Regions from separate parts of the Streptomyces sp. NBC_01431 genome, predicted to be linked through region 2. Evidence: predicted binding sites of a transcription regulator. Region 2 holds the regulator's gene; the other holds the start of a gene.
The links. The regulator HspR, encoded in region 2, represses chaperone genes until heat shock. The targets are predictions, from matches to a motif close to TTGAGNNNNNNNNNCTCAA.
Positions count from the first base shown of each region.

Region 1: a site for HspR is predicted at 5,946-5,964, ahead of lon (endopeptidase La). Genes of this name have one in related genera too.

Region 1 is NZ_CP109496.1:2,790,893-2,799,913, reverse strand. Features, by position in the region: gene OG522_RS12695 (multifunctional oxoglutarate decarboxylase/oxoglutarate dehydrogenase thiamine pyrophosphate-binding subunit/dihydrolipoyllysine-residue succinyltransferase subunit) at 1-1,176, opposite strand, end outside; gene OG522_RS12690 (HAMP domain-containing sensor histidine kinase) at 1,458-2,648, opposite strand; gene OG522_RS12685 (response regulator transcription factor) at 2,645-3,382, opposite strand; gene OG522_RS12680 (spermidine synthase) at 3,473-4,141, opposite strand; gene OG522_RS12675 (rhomboid-like protein) at 4,371-5,156, shown strand; gene OG522_RS12670 (GNAT family N-acetyltransferase) at 5,166-5,828, opposite strand; gene lon (endopeptidase La) at 5,987-8,410, shown strand; gene OG522_RS12660 (trypsin-like serine peptidase) at 8,562-9,021, opposite strand, start outside.
Region 2 is NZ_CP109496.1:4,335,362-4,344,382, reverse strand. Features, by position in the region: gene OG522_RS19990 (glycosyltransferase family 39 protein) at 1-958, shown strand, start outside; gene OG522_RS19985 (YbjN domain-containing protein) at 974-1,516, opposite strand; gene clpB (ATP-dependent chaperone ClpB) at 1,632-4,232, opposite strand; gene OG522_RS19975 (pyridoxamine 5'-phosphate oxidase family protein) at 4,362-4,775, shown strand; gene OG522_RS19970 ((2Fe-2S)-binding protein) at 4,888-5,220, opposite strand; gene OG522_RS19965 (hypothetical protein) at 5,217-5,387, opposite strand; gene OG522_RS19960 (helix-turn-helix transcriptional regulator) at 5,600-6,535, shown strand; gene OG522_RS19955 (heat shock protein transcriptional repressor HspR) at 6,614-7,063, opposite strand; gene dnaJ (molecular chaperone DnaJ) at 7,065-8,246, opposite strand; gene grpE (nucleotide exchange factor GrpE) at 8,292-8,930, opposite strand; gene dnaK (molecular chaperone DnaK) at 8,930-9,021, opposite strand, start outside.

The DNA.
Region 1 (9,021 bases), 1.5 Mb from region 2:
GAAGCCGCTGTCGCCGAGCAGCAGGTTGGCGACGATGCGCAGGAACTCGCCGGAGGCGGCGCCCTGGATGACCCGGTGGTCGTACGTCGAGGTGAGGGTCATCACCTTCGAGATGCCCAGCTTGTTCAGGGTGTCCTGGGAGGTGCCCTGGAACTCGGCCGGGTAGTCCATCGAGCCGACGCCCATGATGACCGACTGTCCGGGCATCAGGCGCGGGACCGAGTGCACGGTGCCGAGGCCGCCCGGGTTGGTCAGCGAGACGGTGACGCCGGTGAAGTCGTCCATCGTCAGCTTGTTGTTGCGGGCACGGCGGACGATGTCCTCGTACGCCTGCCAGAACTCGAAGAAGTTGAGCGTCTCGGCCTTCTTGATGCCGGCGACGACGAGCTGGCGGTCGCCGTTGGGCTTCACCAGGTCGATGGCCAGACCGAAGTTCACGTGCTCCGGCTTGACCAGCGTCGGCTTGCCGTCCTTCTCGACGAACGCGTAGTTCATCGACGGCATGGCCTTGATGGCCTGCACCATCGCGTACCCGATGAGGTGCGTGAAGGAGACCTTCCCGCCCCGGGCGCGCTTGAGGTGGTTGTTGATGACGATGCGGTTGTCGAACAGGAGCTTCACCGGGACGGCGCGGACGGACGTGGCCGTCGGCATCTCCAGCGAGGCGTTCATGTTCTTGGCGACCGCGGCGGCGGGGCCGCGCAGCGTCACGTACTCGGGACCGGCGGGAGCCTCCGTGGCGTCGGACGCCTTGGGGGCGGCCTTGGCCGCGGGCTTGGCGGGCGCGGCAGCAGCCGCGGGCTTCGCCGGAGCCGGAGCCGGAGCCGCGGCGGGAGCCGGAGCGGCGGCCTGGGGGGCCGCGGCGGCGGGCGCCGGGGTGGCCGGGGCCGGGGTGGCGGGCGCGGCCGGGGCAGCGGCCGCAGGCGCGGCTGCCGCAGCCCCCGCGGCTGCGGCGGGAGCACCCTGCACAGGCTTGTCCGCCGTGCCGGAGGCGCCCGGCTTGTAGTCGGCGAAGAAGTCCCACCAGGCACGGTCGACCGAATTGGGGTCCTGGAGGTACTGCTGATAGATCTCGTCGACAAGCCACTCATTGGCACCAAAGCCGGCCGCAGGGTTCTTGCCCTGCCCGTCTTGGTCGGTCGAGACGCTCGAATTACTGGGGGACTGAGACGACACGGCGGTAACCGCCCTCTTCCGCTTCACAAGGTGATGGACAGCGGAAATAAAGGCTACGCCTCCCTGGCCGGGACGCGCAGGCCGGGCATGCCACAGTCGCGTAAGTCACACCGAAGGCAGGGTTTCGGGGCTTGAAATGGCGGGAAACAAGCGTGGTTCCGCTTCTTTGTGCGCCACTTCGGGTACGCGACAGTGTGGCTGCGACCCCGTGGCCCGCACCCCTGATCGACCGCTTCCGCTGAACACCACGCAGAACGACTGCTTCCGGTTCGAACTTTACGTCAATTTTGCTGGCGTCCGATGCCCGGGAGGGTGACCTGGATCCGGCAGCCCCGGGTGGATTCGGCCACGCCGATCCGGCCACCGTGAAGATCCACCGCCCAGCGCGCGATCGCGAGGCCGAGTCCCGTGCCGCCGTCGCTGCCCGGACCGTGCGGAGCGGCCGCCGTGCCCCGGTTGAAGCGCTCGAAGACGCGGTGCCACTCCGACTGCGGAATGCCGGGCCCCTCGTCGAGGACCTCCAGGTCGAGCGACTCGGGCTGAGGGCCGCGCCGGGCCCGTACCGTCACGCGGCCGTGCGGCGGTGAGTGCTTGACGGCGTTGTCGATGAGGTTGGCGACGACCTGGTGCAGCCGCTCCGCGTCCGCGTACGCGGTCAGCTCGGGCGGCGACACGTCCAGGTGGAGGTGGACGTCGGCGCGCTGGTGGTTGCCCGAGCCGGACGACAGCCGGCGCTGGGCGGCCGCCAGATTGGCCTCCTTGAGGACGCCCGACAGATAGGGCCACACCTCGAACCGGTGGGCGCGGAGCGTGACGACGCCGTTGTCCAGGCGGGACAGGTCGAGCAGGGTCTCCACCAGGCGGCCCAGGCGCTCGGTCTGTTTGAGGGCCGTGCGCATGGTCTCGGGGTCGGCGGCCGAGACGCCGTCCACCACGTTCTCCAGGACCGCGCGCAGCGCCGCGATGGGGGTGCGCAGCTCGTGCGAGACATTCGCCACGAGTTCCTTGCGGTGGCGGTCCACGGCCTCCAGATCGTCGGCCATGCGGTTGATGGTGCCCGCGAGGTCTCCGAGCTCGTCGCGGCGGTCGGCGCCGCGCACCCGGCGCGTGTAGTCGCCGTGCGAGATGGCGCGGGCGACGGTGTTCATCTCGTCCAGCGGGGCGGTGAGGCCGTGGGCGACGAACTGGGTGATCAGCAGGGTCGCTATCACCGAGAACACGGTGATGAAGCGCACCTCGGTGCGGGTCTGGAGGGCCACCATGAGCAGCCCGGTGGTGATGAAGACGGAGACCACGACCAGCGAGCCGAGCTTGGTCTTGATCGATATCGAGACCGACCGCAGACCGGCCCTGACCCGGCCGCCGAGCCCGCGCCGCACCCGGGCGAAGGCGTACCGCCCGGCCGGCTCGTCCCAGCCGGGCCGCTCGCCGCTGCCGCGCAGCTGGCGGGCCCGGTCTCCGGCCCGGCTCATGGCGCCGGGGTCTCCAGGGCGTACCCGACGCCGTGGACGGTACGGATGCGCTCGGCCCCGATCTTCCGGCGCAGCGCCTTGATGTGGCTGTCCACGGTGCGGGTTCCGGACGCGTCGGCCCAGTCCCACACCTCGGCGAGCAGCTGCTCGCGGGAGAGCACGGCGCGCGGCGTGTTCGCCAGGCAGCTCAGCAGGTCGAACTCGGTCGGCGTCAGGTGGACGTCCTCGCCGCGCACCCGCACCCGGCGCTGGGCGTGGTCGATCTCCAGCTCGCCCAGGCGCAGTATGCCGGTGCGCGGGGTGGCGGCGGCCAGGGCCGCGCGCTCCACCCGGCGCAGCAGAACGTGCACCCGGGCCGCGAGCTCGCGCATCGAGAACGGCTTGGTCATGTAGTCGTCCGCGCCGACGCCGAGCCCGACCAGCATGTCCGTCTCGTCGTCGCGGGCGGTCAGCATGAGGACCGGCACCGGCCGGCGGGCCTGGACCCGGCGGCAGACCTCAAGCCCGTCGAAGCCGGGCAGCATGATGTCGAGGACCATCAGGTCCGGTTGCCAGGCCTCCGCCGTGTCGACGGCGGCGGGGCCGTCGACGGCCGTCTGCACCTGGAAGCCCTCGGCCCGCAGACGGGCCGCGATGGCGTCGACGATCGTCGTGTCGTCCTCGACGACCAGCACCCTGCGCTGGGCGCCCGGGGTCGCCGCGACGCCGTTGTGCCCGGTGTGTGTCTGCTCCATCGGTTGCCCCGCCCTGACTGTGCTCGCCCGGGGATCCGTGGGGTGATCCCCTGTGTCGGTCAGAGACTAGAGGCACTTTCCGCCTCTCGGCTACGCAGGGCGAACGCCGAGATGGACCACGTCAGGGACGCCCCGGGCAACTCGGATCTCTTCGGTATGTACCCCGGTGAATCCGGCATACCGGAGAGTCCGCTCGAAGGCCGGGGACGGCTGCGCGGACCAGACGGCGAGCACCCCGCCCGGGTTCAACCGCCGTACGCAGTGGGCGAGTCCGGCCGGTGAGTAGAGCCCGCTGTTGCCCTCCGTGACCGTCCAGTCGGGTCCGTTGTCGATGTCGAGGCAGAGCGCGTCGTAGGTGTCCTGCGCGGTACGTACGTAATCGACCAGATCGGCGTGGATGATCCGGGTACGGGAATCGGCCAGAGCCGGGCCCGAGATGGCGCCGAGCGGACCCCCGCGGTGCCAGTCGATGATGGCTTGTTCCCTCTCCAGTACGGCGATTTGGCCCCAGCGGGCGTCCCGTGCGGCGTGGGCGAGCGAGAAGCCGACGCCGAGTCCGCCGATGAGGAGGGAGGGCCGAGCGGTGGCGGCCGCAAGTGTGTCGTACGCCGCATCGATGAGGAGGCGTTCCGAACGGCCGTCCGAAGTGTCCATCAGGAAGCACCCGTTGGCGATGATCTCGAAGTGCGCTCCGCGCTGCCGCAGCACGACTTCCCCGTGCGGTCCCTGGCGCCGGTCGAGGGTGGCGATGTCGTCCATGGCTGTGAGGATGCCGTGCCCGGCGCCGCCGGTGCAGCCGGATTCCGCTCCCGACGCACGGAATGTGTCAAAGGTTGCCCGGTGTGGCGCACGCCATAGACGCCTCCGGAGTCGTTCGCGGAGGGTGAGCGTTGTAGGGACGTAAGCGAGCACGGAACACGGCCGGGCAGGCGGGCGTGGCTTGACGATTCGGGACGCGGCGACGCGGCCCCGGGAAGGGGCCCACCCGGTGCACCCGCTCGAATCAGCCGACCCCGCCGCCGAATCCGTGGACCTCGCCGCCCCCGGCCTCCTCGGCGCGATACCGCCGCCGCGGACCGTCGCCGAGCCCGCGGCGAGCCCGGTCCCCGGACCGCGGACCGGGCTCGCCCGGGTCCGGGACCTGCTGCCCTCGCCCGCGTCCACGCCGTTCGCCTTCGGCTACGCCCTGCTGCTCCTGGCGACCTCGATGTACACCGAGTACGGCGACCCGCACACCGTGGACGCCCTGCTCCAGGGGTCGAGCACCGATGTGGCCCACCTGTCGGCCGCGCCGGTCCCCACCCTGCTCGCGAGCGCGCTGTGGATCGCCGGGGGTATCGCGTCCCCGTACGCGCTCGTCTTCGTCTTCGTGCTCGCCGCGCTGGAGCGCCGCATCGGCGGCTGGCGCACGGCGGGCGTCTTCCTGCTCGGCCACGTCGTGGCGACCCTGGCCACCGAGCTCCCGGTCGCTGTGGCGGTGCTCGCCGGGCACCTGCCCCAGAGCTCGCTGCACCGCCTGGACTACGGCATCAGCTTCGGCCTGATGGCGACCGTGGGCGCGCTCACCGGCCTGCTCACCCCGCTCGTGCGCTGGGCGGCGCTCGGTGTGGTGGGGGTGCTGCTGGTCCAGGACCTCGTGGAACTGGTGGAGCCGCTCGCCGCGTGGGGTCATCCGGTGGCCCTGCTGGTGGGCGTGGCGTGCTGGCCGGCGGTGCGCAGGGTCGGCGCGCGGACCGCAACGCCCCGCCCGGCAGCGTCCGGCTCCGCGATATAGGGAGAGCGCTCAGGCCGGTGTCGGCTTGAAGTACAGGCTCGCCATCGGTGAGTGGGTGCGCCAGCCCAGGGACGTGTACAGGGAGCGGCCCTCGGGGGTGCCCACCAGGACGCCGGTGGTGGCGCCCGCTTCGTACGCCGTGTTCTGGAGGGTTCGCATCACCAGGCTGCCCAGGCCGCGGCGCTGGTGTCCCGGGTCGGTCTCGATCTGGTCGGCGACCGCCGTCGGGCCGGTCGCGGCGACCTGGCCGCGCGCCGCGAAGTGGCCCTCGGCGGTGCGGACCAGGATCCGGGTGACGCCGCCCCGGGTCCACGACGTGAGGGTGTACCCGGCGGGGATCGCGGGCCGTTCGGCGGCGAGCGGGACCGTCATCAGGTAGCCGGGCTTGTCGAAGTGCCAGCCCTCGCCCACCCAGGGCCGCACCGTGTCGTCGTCGGCGAACAGCTTCAGCCAGGTGCCGGGCGCGCTCGTCGCGGCGACGAGCGCGCGGACGTCGGCCTCGGCGGGGGCGGGAAGCACATGGCGCGACACGTGGTTGACGTGTCCGGCGTCGATCGTCCAGCCCCAGGGCCGGTCGGCCGGGTCCGAGGTCCCCCGCGACACGATCCAGCCGTCGATCCAGGACCGTACGAGCGTGCCGACCGTGGACTCGTCCGTCACTGTCGCCGTCATTGCCAACCCCCTGTGCGTAATGGCTGAAGTTCGGTAGGAAGTCTTACATGGGGCGGCTTGAATGTGTGATCGCTCAGAGCGAACAGCGCCTGGGGAACATTCCTCGACTCAGCTGCATTGAGTCGGCATAGCTCAACTTGACTGCCGAAGGGGAGATCATGGCTGCTGAATCCACGGCGTACGCGGCGTACACACCGATGAGCCTGCCCGTGCTGCCGCTCGACGACGAGGTCGTGCTGCCCGGCATGGTGGTGCCGCTCGACCTGTCCGACACCGAGGTGCGGGCCGCCGTCGAGGCCGCCCAGGCCGATGCGCGCGCGGAGGCGGGGAAGCCGCAGGTGCTGCTCGTGCCGCGGATCGACGGAACGTACGCCGCGACCGGTGTGCTCGGGACCGTCGAGCAGGTCGGACGGCTGTCCGACGGGGACCCGGGCGCCCTCATCCGGGGCCGGCATCGCGTGCGGATCGGCGCCGGGACCACCGGGCCGGGCGCCGCGCTCTGGGTGGAGGGCACCCGTGTCGAGGAGATCCTCGCCGACCCGCTGCCCGGACACGTCGGCGAACTCGTCAAGGAATACAAGGCACTCGCCACCAACTGGCTCAAGAAGCGCGGGGCCTGGCAGGTCGTCGACCGGGTGCAGCAGATCGAGGGCGTGTCCGCGCTCGCCGACAACTCCGGCTACTCGCCGTTCCTGACGACCGCCCAGAAGGTCGAGCTCCTGGAGACGAGCGACCCGGTGGCCCGCCTCAAGCTCGCCACCGAGCAGCTGCGCGAGCACCTCGCCGAACAGGACGTCGCCGAGTCCATCGCCAAGGACGTCCAGGAAGGCGTGGACAAGCAGCAGCGCGAGTTCCTGCTGCGCCGCCAGCTCGACGCCGTGCGCAAGGAGCTGCGCGAGCTCAACGGCGAGGGCGGCGAGGAGGACGAGAGCGACGACTACCGCGCCCGCGTCGAGGCCGCCGACCTCCCCGAGAAGGTCCGGGAGGCCGCCCTCAAGGAAGTCGACAAGCTGGAGCGCGCCAGCGACCAGTCGCCGGAGGGCTCCTGGATCAGGACCTGGCTCGACACCGTGCTCGAACTGCCGTGGAACGAGACCACCGAGGACGTGTACGACATCCGGGGCGCACGGGCGATCCTCGACGCCGAGCACGCGGGCCTCGCCGATGTGAAGGAGCGCATCACCGAATACCTGGCGGTGCGCAAGCGGCGCGCGGACCGGGGCCTCGGGGTCGTCGGCGGCCGCCGCGGCGGCGCGGTGCTCGCGCTCGTCGGCCCGCCCGGCGTCGGCAAGACCTCGCTCGGTGAGTCGGTGGCCCACGCGATGGGCCGCAAGTTCGTGCGCGTCGCGCTCGGCGGTGTACGGGACGAGGCCGAGATCCGCGGCCACCGGCGCACCTACGTCGGCGCGCTGCCCGGCCGGATCGTGCGGGCCATCAAGGAGGCCGGGTCGATGAACCCGGTGGTGCTGCTCGACGAGATCGACAAGGTGGGCTCCGACTTCCGGGGCGACCCCGCGGCTGCCCTCCTCGAAGTCCTCGACCCGGCGCAGAACCACACCTTCCGCGACCACTACCTGGAGGTCGAGCTCGATCTGAGCGATGTCGTCTTCCTCGCCACCGCCAACGTCCTCGAAGCCATCCCCGAGGCGCTGCTCGACCGCATGGAACTGGTCAGGCTCGACGGCTACACCGAGGACGAGAAGGTCGTCATCGCCCGGGACCACCTGCTGCCGCGCCAGCTGGAGCGGGCCGGTCTCGAGTCCGGCGAGGTCGTCCTTGAGGACGCCTCGCTGCGCAAGCTCGCGGGGGAGTACACGCGGGAGGCGGGCGTGCGGAACCTGGAGCGTTCCATCGCCCGGCTGCTGCGCAAGGTGGCCGCGCAGCACGAGCTGGGCGACCAGGAGCTGCCGTTCACCATCGCTCCCGACCATCTGCGCAAGCTGATCGGCCGCCCGCACCACGTGCCCGAGTCCGCCCAGGACCCGGCCGAGCGGCGCACCGCGGTGCCCGGCGTGGCCACCGGCCTCGCCGTCACCGGCGCCGGCGGCGACGTCCTGTTCGTGGAGGCCTCACTCGCCGACCCGGAGACGGGTGCGGCGGGCCTGAACCTCACCGGCCAGCTCGGTGACGTGATGAAGGAGTCCGCCCAGATCGCGCTGAGCTTCCTGCGCTCGCACGGGGCCGAACTGGAGCTTCCGGTGGGCGACTTGAAGGACCGGGGCGTACACGTCCACTTCCCGGCGGGCGCGGTCCCCAAGGACGGCCCGAGCGCGGGCATCACCCTGGTCACCGCGCTGTCCTCGCTCCTTTCCGGGCGGCTGGTCCGCACGGACGTGGCGATGACCGGTGAGGTGTCCCTGACGGGGCGGGTGCTGCCGATCGGCGGCCTGAAGCAGAAGCTGCTCGCGGCGCACCGGGCCGGGATCACGACCGTCGTGATCCCCAAGCGCAACGAGGCGGACCTGGACGACGTCCCGGCGGAGGTGCTGGAGAAGCTGGAGGTGCACCCGGTGACGGATGTCCGGCAGGTGCTGGAGATCGCGCTGGCCCCGGCGGAGGTCGTGGTGGCGGCGGCCGCGTAGCGCGACGAGGTCGCCGGGGGCCTGCTTCAGGCCTCCGGTGACCGCCCGGCGCGGCGGGGCCGCAGGGGGCTCTACCCCCGGCCCCGCTCGCCAAGTGCCGGAGAGAACGAAGTCCGCCGGTATGAGGCCTTCCGGGGTGGCCGTGGCCGCCTCAGGCCCGAGTGGCCCGCTCGTACAGTGAGTGGGCCCTCGCGTCGAACGGGGCGGCCGTGGACTCCGCATCCGTGTCGCCGCCGCTCAGTACGCCTATGATCCGCCCCGGCCGGTCCGGTCCCTGGTAGCTGATCAGCCAGGGGCTGCCGCTCGTGCCGTCCCAGAAGCCGCCGCACCGCATGCGCATCATCGCGGGCTCCTGGGGGTCCCGCGCGGCGTTGGTGGTGCACATGATGGGACGGTTGTCGGGGTTGTGGTCCTCCACCGGATAGCCGATCACGGTCACCCGCTGGTCGGTGCCCGCGCCCCACTCGGGCGTCGAGGCGCCGACCACGCTCTGGACGCTCCGGCCCTGGGCGTCCGGCTCGACGGTGAGGAAGGCGAAGTCCACCGAGTCCTCCTGGTCCGCGTTCCACTTGTCGTCGACCTGGATGGCCCGCACCTTCCACTTCCCGTAC
Region 2 (9,021 bases):
CATCGCCGCGCACGGCTACGGCCGCACCCTGTCCTGGCCGGACGGCTCGGTCCAGAGCGACCTGGCGTTCTTCCCGTTCTATCCGGGCCTGATCCGGGCCGTGACCACCGCGCTGCCCGTCACCGGCGGCACCGCGGGACTGCTCGTGTCGTGGACGGCGGCGGCGGTCGCGGCCTGCGGGATCTACCGGATCGGGGAGCGCCTGTACGGGCGCCGGGTGGGCACGCTGCTCGTGCTGCTGTGGGGGCTGCTTCCGCACTCCGTCGTCCTGACGATGGCGTACACCGAGCCGGTGATGACGGCGCTGGCCGCGTGGTCGCTGTGGGCGGCCCTGGAGCGCCACTGGCTGTGGGCGGGCTCGCTCGCCCTGCTGGCCGGCCTGTCCCGGCCGAACGCCGTCGCGGTGGCCGCGGCGGTGACGGCGGCGGCGGTGCCCGAGATCTGGCGCGGCGGGCGGCGCGACTGGCGGCCGTGGGCGGCCGCGCTGTGCGCGCCGCTCGGCTGGTGCGGGTACGTCCTGTGGGTCGGGCTGCGCACGGGCGATCCGCTCGGCGGCTACTTCGCGGTGCAGGCCGGCTGGACCTCGCGCTTCGACTTCGGCGCGGGCTGGCCGCGCTTCCTCACCCGGATGGCGACGACCCCGTACGACCTGGGGTTCACGATGGCCGCGCTGCTGACCGCGGTGATGGTGGTGCTGTTCGTGCTGTTCGCCCTGGACCGGCCGCCGCTGGTGCTGCTTCTCTACACGGCGGTCCTGGTGGTGATCACGGCCGGCGGGTCCGGCTTCTTCGAATCGAAGCCGCGCTTCCTGCTCCCGGCCTTCCCGCTCCTCGTGCCGCTCGCCCGCGCACTGACGAGAGCCCGGCCCCGGGCGGCGGTCGCGGTGACCGTCGCCCTGGCCGGGCTCTCGTTCTGCTACGGGGCCTACCTGCTGGCGCTGGCCCCGATGGCGCTGTGAGTCACGCCGCCGGGCTCACTCGGAGTCGGACTCGCCCGGCTCTTCGCCCTCGCCGCCCTCGACGTCCTTCTCCAGGCCGAGCTGCTCCAGGAGCCACTTGTCGAATTCGATCGAGGCGCGGACCCAGCTCACCGTGGACGACACGAAGTGCTCAAGAGCGACACCGGTGCCGATCAGCATCTGCGCCTCACCGATCAGGCGGACGGTGCCGTCGTCGTGGGTGTGCGTGTAGACCTTGGGCCACAGGGTGCGGCGGTTCCAGTCGTCGATCGACTCAAGGATCTGCACCTTGTCGTCGATGCTGTGCGGCCGGTCGTAGAACGTCCGCACCGAGAAGACCTGCTGGTCGTCCTCGCCGCGGAACATGAAGTACGTACGGAAATCCTCCCACGGCGCGGCGAGGTCGCCCTCGTCGTCCACGACGTACTTGAGCTCCATCTGGTCCAGGAGCTGCTTCACCAGGTCCTGGTCGGGGATGACGGGCCCGGAGGGCGCGCCGCCGGACGGCGGGCCGGGCTGAGCCCCGAAATTCGGAATCGAGGACGGGTCGATGCTCATCGTGAATCTTCCTTCGTACGGTTCCGGTCATCCTCCCCCATTGCGGGGCGGGGCTGGCAAGCCCCGCCCCCGGGTATCCGCTGCGGGCTGACCGAATCGGGCGCGGGTGGCTCAATCAGCTCGCGGCCCCCACGATCAACCCCTCCCCGAATCGGTCCACCCGAACCGTGTCGCCGTCCTTGATCTCGCCCGCCAGGATCTCCTTGGCGAGCCGGTCGCCGATGGCGGTCTGGATCAGACGGCGCAGCGGGCGCGCTCCGTAGGCGGGGTCGTTGCCCTCCTCCGCGAGCCACTCAAGGGCGGCCGGGGTGACCTCAAGGGTGAGCCTGCGGTCCGCGAGGCGCTTGGCCAGGCGGGCGATCTGGAGCTCGGCGATGTGGGACAGCTCGTCCTTGGTGAGCGCCGAGAAGACCACCAGGTCGTCCAGGCGGTTGAGGAACTCGGGTTTGAAGGACGCCCGGACCAGCTCCAGGACCTGCTGCTTCTTCTCCGCCTCCGACGTCGTCGGCTCGACCAGGTACTGACTGCCCAGGTTGGAGGTCAGGACCAGGATCGTGTTGCGGAAGTCGACCGTGCGGCCCTGCCCGTCGGTGAGCCGGCCGTCGTCCAGGACCTGGAGCAGCACGTCGAAGACCTCGGGGTGCGCCTTCTCCACCTCGTCCAGGAGCACCACGCTGTACGGGCGGCGCCGGACCGCCTCGGTGAGCTGGCCGCCCTCCTCGTAGCCGACGTAGCCGGGGGGCGCTCCGACGAGGCGGGCGACGCTGTGCTTCTCGCCGTACTCCGACATGTCGATGCGGACCATCGCCCGCTCGTCGTCGAAGAGGAAGTCGGCGAGGGCCTTGGCCAGCTCGGTCTTGCCGACGCCGGTCGGGCCGAGGAAGAGGAAGGAGCCGGTGGGACGGTCGGGGTCGGCGATGCCGGCCCGGGTGCGGCGCACCGCGTCGGAGACGGCCTGGACGGCTTCGGACTGGCCGATCAGGCGCTTGCCCAGTTCGGCCTCCATGCGCAGGAGCTTCTGCGTCTCGCCCTCCAGCAGACGCCCGGCGGGGATACCGGTCCACGCACCGACCACGTCCGCGATGTCGTCGGGTCCGACCTCCTCCTTGACCATCGTGTCCTTGGCGTCCTTGGACTTCTCCTGCTCGGCCTCCTCCTCGGCGGCCTCCTCCAACTCCCGCTCCAGGCCCGGGATTTCGCCGTACAGCAGCTTGGAGGCGGTGTCGAAGTCGCCGTCGCGCTGGGCGCGTTCGGCCTGGCCGCGCAGGTCGTCGAGCCTCTCCTTCAGCTCACCGACCCGGTTGAGACCCTGCTTCTCCTTCTCCCAGCGCGCGGTGAGGCCGCGCAGCTCCTCCTCCTTGTCGGCGAGGTCCTTGCGGAGCTTGTCCAGGCGCTGGAGCGAACCGGCGTCGGTCTCGTTCTTGAGGGCCAGCTCCTCCATGCGCAACCGGTCGACGGCGCGCTGGAGTTCATCGATCTCGACGGGCGAGGAGTCGATCTCCATGCGCAGCCGGGACGCGGCCTCGTCCACCAGGTCGATGGCCTTGTCGGGCAGGAAGCGGGAGGTGATGTACCGGTCGGAGAGGGTGGCGGCGGCGACCAGGGCACTGTCCGCGATCTGCACCTTGTGGTGGGCCTCGTAGCGGCCCTTGAGTCCGCGCAGGATCGCGATGGTGTCCTCCACGCTCGGCTCGGCGACCAGGACCTGCTGGAAGCGGCGCTCAAGGGCCGGGTCCTTCTCGATGCGCTCGCGGTACTCGTCGAGCGTGGTCGCGCCGACCATGCGCAGCTCGCCGCGGGCCAGCATGGGCTTGAGCATGTTGCCGGCGTCCATCGCCGAGTCGCCGCCGGCGCCCGCGCCGACCACGGTGTGCAGCTCGTCGATGAACGTGATGATCTGCCCGTCGCTCTCCTTGATCTCGGACAGGACGGTCTTGAGGCGCTCCTCGAATTCGCCGCGGTACTTCGCACCTGCGACCATTGCACCGAGGTCGAGCGAGACCAGCCTCTTGTTCTTCAGGGACTCCGGTACGTCGCCCTTCACGATGCGCTGGGCGAGGCCCTCGACGACGGCGGTCTTGCCGACGCCGGGCTCGCCGATGAGCACCGGGTTGTTCTTGGTGCGCCGGGAGAGCACCTGGACGACCCGGCGGATCTCCTGGTCCCGGCCGATGACCGGGTCGAGCTTGCCCTCGCGGGCGGCGGCCGTGAAATCGGTGCCGAACTTCTCCAGTGCCTTGTACTGACCCTCCGGGTCGGGTGTGGTCACCCGGCGCCCTCCCCTGCTCGTCTCGAACGCGGCAAGGAGCTTCTTCGCGCTCGCCCCCTGCTCGGAGAGGATCTCACCGGCCTGTCCGCCCTTGGCCGCCAGGCCGATGAGCAGGTGCTCGGTGGAGAGGTAGTCGTCGCCCAGCTCCTTGGCGCGCTGGGCGGCGTCGGCGATGACGGCGAGCAGTTCGCGGTTGGGCTGCGGCGGGGGAACCGTGGAGCCGGTCACGCTCGGCAGCCCGGCCAGGATCCGCTCGGCGCCGGAGCGCAGGGCGGCCTGGTCGGCCTCCACGGCGGCCAGCAGGTCGGTGATGTTCTCGTTGTCCTGGCCCTCCAGGAGCGCGAGCAGCAGATGCGCGGGGGTCAGATCCGGGTGGCCCCCGGCGACGGCCCGGCTGCTTGCCGCGTTGATCGCGTCCCGGCTCTTGTTGGTCAGCTCGGCATCCACGTGCGTTCGCTCCTCCTCCTCGTACGGCTGGGCATGGCCCCACCACCCATGACCCTTCCAACGTACACAAAGTTGAGTCTATTCCGCTCAAGGTGTCGGAAGGGAGTCCGGCGACTAGGTTGCTTGGCCATGGCCATCGACGTACGCAAACCCGACGACGCCTATCTCAGCTTCTGGCGCGAGCGCCACATCTGCACCTTGACCACCCAGCGGCCGGACGGCTCGCCGCACGTGGTGCCGGTGGGGGCGACGTACGACCCACAGGCGGGGCTGGCGCGGATCATCACCAACAAGGGGAGCCGCAAGGTCGCCAACATCCTGGCCGCCCTCGCGGTGGACCCGGCCGGCGCGCGGGTCGCGCTCTGCCAGCTGGAGGGCAGGCGCTGGGCGACCCTGGAGGGCCGCGCCGTCGTGCGCACGGAGGCGGAGCTGATCGCGGACGCGGTGGAGCGCTACGCGGTGCGCTACCAGCGGACCCCGGCCCCGAACCCGGACCGGGTGCTCATCGAGATCAGGCTGACCAGGGCGATGGGCAACACCTGAGACGAGCGCCGTCCGTGCCCGGACAGCACAGCGGCGCCATCGTGTTCAGGTCCACGATGGCGCCGCTGTGTGGGGGAAGCACCTGCGCGATGTACAACGACGGGGGATCGCGTCAGGCACTGCGGGGGGTGGCGGTGGATGAATCGGGTTGTGTCTCCGACTCGAAAAGCTGGTGGTCGCGTTGGTCAAGATTCACGAAGACCATGCCGTACCGGACAACGCAGCGAATGGGCTGCGGCGCCCCGCGCGGCCGGCGCAGGCACCGGTAGGCACGGACGTCCTCGTCGTCCTCACGTGCGATCAGGATCGGCTCACCGAGCAGGGTGACCATCAACGAATCGCCACGATGGGGAACTGCTGTGGCGAGGTCGATGAAGTGCCACCCAGAGCGGTAGGCCGTGGCCATTTCGCGACGGAAAGTACGGTCGTCGGGCGGGAAGCTCATGCGACAGCACCCGCGGGAGCGACCTCCCAGGTGATGTCCTGGGCGACCGTCGCCGCCTTCGGCGCGATCTCCCAGGTGATGTCCTGCCGGGACGCGACATCCTTCGCGGGGTGGCTCTCCCAAGTGAGGTCCCCAGGCGCCGAGAGAGCGCAGAGAGCAGCCGCCACAACGGCTGTCGTGCTTAGTGCTCGAACCATCCTGCTCATGGCCGATCTCCACCTCTTTTGATCATTACCTCCCCCCGCGGATACGACGATGGCCCACTCCGAGCGCTTGCACCAGCGCAGCCAGGCATCATGTTCCTGTAATTCAAAAGGATGAGGGGGGTGCAACTAGGTTGAATCAGGGGCATATAGGACACGATCACGGCCCGGTTGACTTGTGCGAGACAGGAACGGCTCTGTACGCGCTTGCCCTGCGTACCGGGGGAATTACCCGCTCAGAGGCCGACTCGGCCCCGTGCCTGGTCGATCTCACCCTGCTCCGCCCCGACCCGGATGACGCGCAACTCCTGCGCCCGGTTCCGCCCACGGTGGTGCTCAACTTGCTGACCCAGCCGCTGGAGCGCGAGATCCAGGAGCGCAGGAAGCTCTCCGTCGCACTTGCCAACACCTTCGAGCCGTTCATGTCGATCGCCACGCCGGCCCTCACCGGCACCCACGCGATCACGGTCCTCGAAGGCCTGGAGCTCATCAACGCGACCCTGGACGGCGTCATCGACGAGTGCACCGAGGAGCTTCTCGTCATCCAGCCGGGCAGCGGCCGCAGACCCGAGAGCTTCGAGGCGGGCCTGCGCCGCATCGAGCCACTGGTGGCCCGCGGGGTGGAGATGCGCACCCTCTACCAGCACACCGCCCGCCACCACTCCGCCACCATCGGCTATGTGGAACGGATCGCTCCGTACGGTCTGGAGGTGCGGACCCTTGAGGAGATCATCGACCGGCTCATCATCATGGACCGCAAGATCGCCTTCATACCCGCGCGCAGCGACCGCCAAGTCGCCCTGGAACTGCGCCACGAGGGGCTCGTGCAGTACCTGGTGGGCGTCTTCGACCAGTTCTGGCAGTACGCCACGCCCTGGGACGACGAGGTGCCCTACCACCTGGAGACGGCCGGCATCACCGGCGTCCAGCGCTCCATCGCCAAACTCCTCGTGGAAGGCCACGTGGACGAGGCCATCGCCCGCCGCCTCGGCATGAACGTGCGCACCTGCCGCGCCCACATAGCCAAGCTGGCCGCCGCCCTCGGCAGCGGCAGCCGGGCCCAACTCGGCTTCCTCATCGCCCAGTCGGGGATCCTCGACCAGGACGCCTGAGGCACGCACAAGGCCCGCCGCCCCGGGAGAGGGGACAGCGGGCCCTGAGAGCGCTCGCGGGGCCGCGGACGGCCCGGACTACTCCGTCGCCCGCTTCGGGCGCCACACGACCAGCGCGCTCGCCTGCTGCACGTCCTGGTACGGGACCAGGTCCCGGCGGTAGGAAGCGTGCACCTGGGCCTCGCGCTGCCGCATGGCGACGGCCGCGCCCTCGACCGCCGACGACAGCTCGGCCACCCTCGCCTGAAGCGCCGCGACCTGGTTCTCCAGCTCGATGATGCGCTTGATGCCCGCCAGGTTGATGCCCTCGTCCTGCGACAACTGCTGCACCGTACGCAGCAGTTCGATGTCACGGGCCGAGTAGCGCCGGCCGCGCCCGGCCGTGCGGTCGGGCGAGACCAGGCCGAGGCGGTCGTACTGCCGCAGGGTCTGCGGGTGCAGGCCGGAGAGCTGGGCCGCCACCGAGATGACGTACACCGGCGTCTCGTCGTTCAACTCGTACGGGTTCCGACTCCGGCGGGGGTCCATCTCATGCTCCCTTCGCGGCCTGGAACAGTTCTGCCCGCGGGTCCTCACCCGCAGTCGCCTCGCGGTAGGTCTCCAGGGCCTCGCGGGCCTTGTCGTCCATGTCCTTCGGCACGGCCACCTCGACCGTGACCAGCAGGTCGCCCCGGGTGCCGTCCTTGCGGACCGCGCCCTTGCCGCGCGCCCGCATCGTACGGCCGTTGGGGGTGCCCGCGGGCAGTTTCAGGGTGACCGCGGGGCCGCCCAGGGTGGGGACCTTGACCTCGCCGCCCAGCGCCGCCTCCACATAGGTGACCGGCACCGTGATGGTGAGGTTGTCGTCCTTGCGGCCGAAGACCGGGTGGGTGTCCACGTGGACGACGACGTACAAGTCGCCCGCGGGGCCGCCCCGTTCGCCCGGCGCGCCCTTGCCGCGCAGCCGGATGCGCTGGTTGTCGCTGACGCCGGCCGGGATGCGGACCTGCATGGTGCGCGAGGAGCGGGCCCGCCCGCTGCCCTTGCAGATGTCGCACGGGTTCTCGGCGATCAGGCCGCGGCCCTTGCAGTCCACGCACGGGTCGGTCAGCGAGAAGCCGCCGCCCGAGCCGCGCGAGACCTGGCCGGTGCCGACACACGTCGGGCACACCCTGGGCGTGCCGTTCTTGTCGCCGGTGCCCGAGCAGGCCTTGCAGGGGGACTGGCTGGACAGCCGGATCGGGACGGTGGCGCCGTCGACCGCCTCGGTGAAGCTGAGCGTCACCTCGGACTCCAGGTCCTGCCCGCGGCGCGGCTGGGTGCGGGTGCCGGTGCCCGCGCCGCCCCGGTTGAACAGGCCGCCGAACACGTCGCCGAGCCCGCCCCCGAAGCCGCCGGCCCCGGCGCCGCCGCCGGGCTGCTGCCCGCCGAACAGGTCGCCCAGGTCGAAGTTGAAGCCGCCGCCGGCCCCGGGACCCGCCCGGTAGCCGCCGTTGCCGAACAGGGCGCGCGCCTCGTCGTACTCCTTGCGCTTCTTGGGGTCGCCGAGGATGTCGTTGGCCTCGGAGATCTCCTTGAAGCGCTCCTCCGCCTTGGTGTCGCCCTTGTTGGCGTCCGGGTGGTTCTCGCGGGCGAGCTTGCGGTACGCCTTCTTGATCTCGGCATCGGTGGCGTCCTTGGGGACGCCGAGAACCTTGTAGTAGTCCTTCTCGACGAAGTCCTTCGTGTTCATCGACGTCCCTCCTTCCGAACGGTCACTGCTTCCAAGACCGCTGCGTCAGCCCTTGTCGGGGCCACCGCTCTCCTCGTCGTCCGACTTCTCGTCCTTGGCGGCCGCCCCCGGCTGGGGCTCGGCCACCGCGACCCGGGCGGGCCGGATCGTACGCTCGCCGATCCGGTACCCGGGCTGCAGGATCGCCACGCAGGTCGTCTCGGTGACGTCCGGCGCGTAGCTGTGCATCAGGGCCTCGTGGACCGTCGGGTCGAAGGGCTCGCCCTCCTTGCCGAACTGCTGGAGGCCCATCTTCGCGGCGACCGTCTCAAGAGACTCGGCCACCGACTTGAAGCCGCCGGTCAGCTCGCCGTGTTCACGGGCCCGGCCGACGTCGTCGAGCGTGGGCAGCAGCTCGGTCAGGAGGCCGGCGACGGCGATCTCCTTGACCGTGACGCGGTCCCGCTCCACGCGGCGGCGGTAGTTCTGGTACTCGGCCTGGAGGCGCTGGAGGTCCGCGGTGCGCTCGGCGAGCGCCGTCTGGGCCTGGTCCAGCTGAGCCTGCAGAGCGATGTCCTTGGCTGCGTCCCCGGCCGGGGCCGCCTTCCCCTTCTCGGAGGAGTCGGCGGCCTTCGGCTCGGCGTCTTCCTGAGCGCCGGAGGGGACGTCGGGCTTCTCCTCGAAGCCCGGGGTCTCCTCCGTCATCAGGCGGCGCCGCCCTTCGTGTCGTGCGGCTTCTCGTCGTCGACGATCTCGGCGTCGACCACGTCGTCCTCCTTGCCACCGGGCTGGGCCT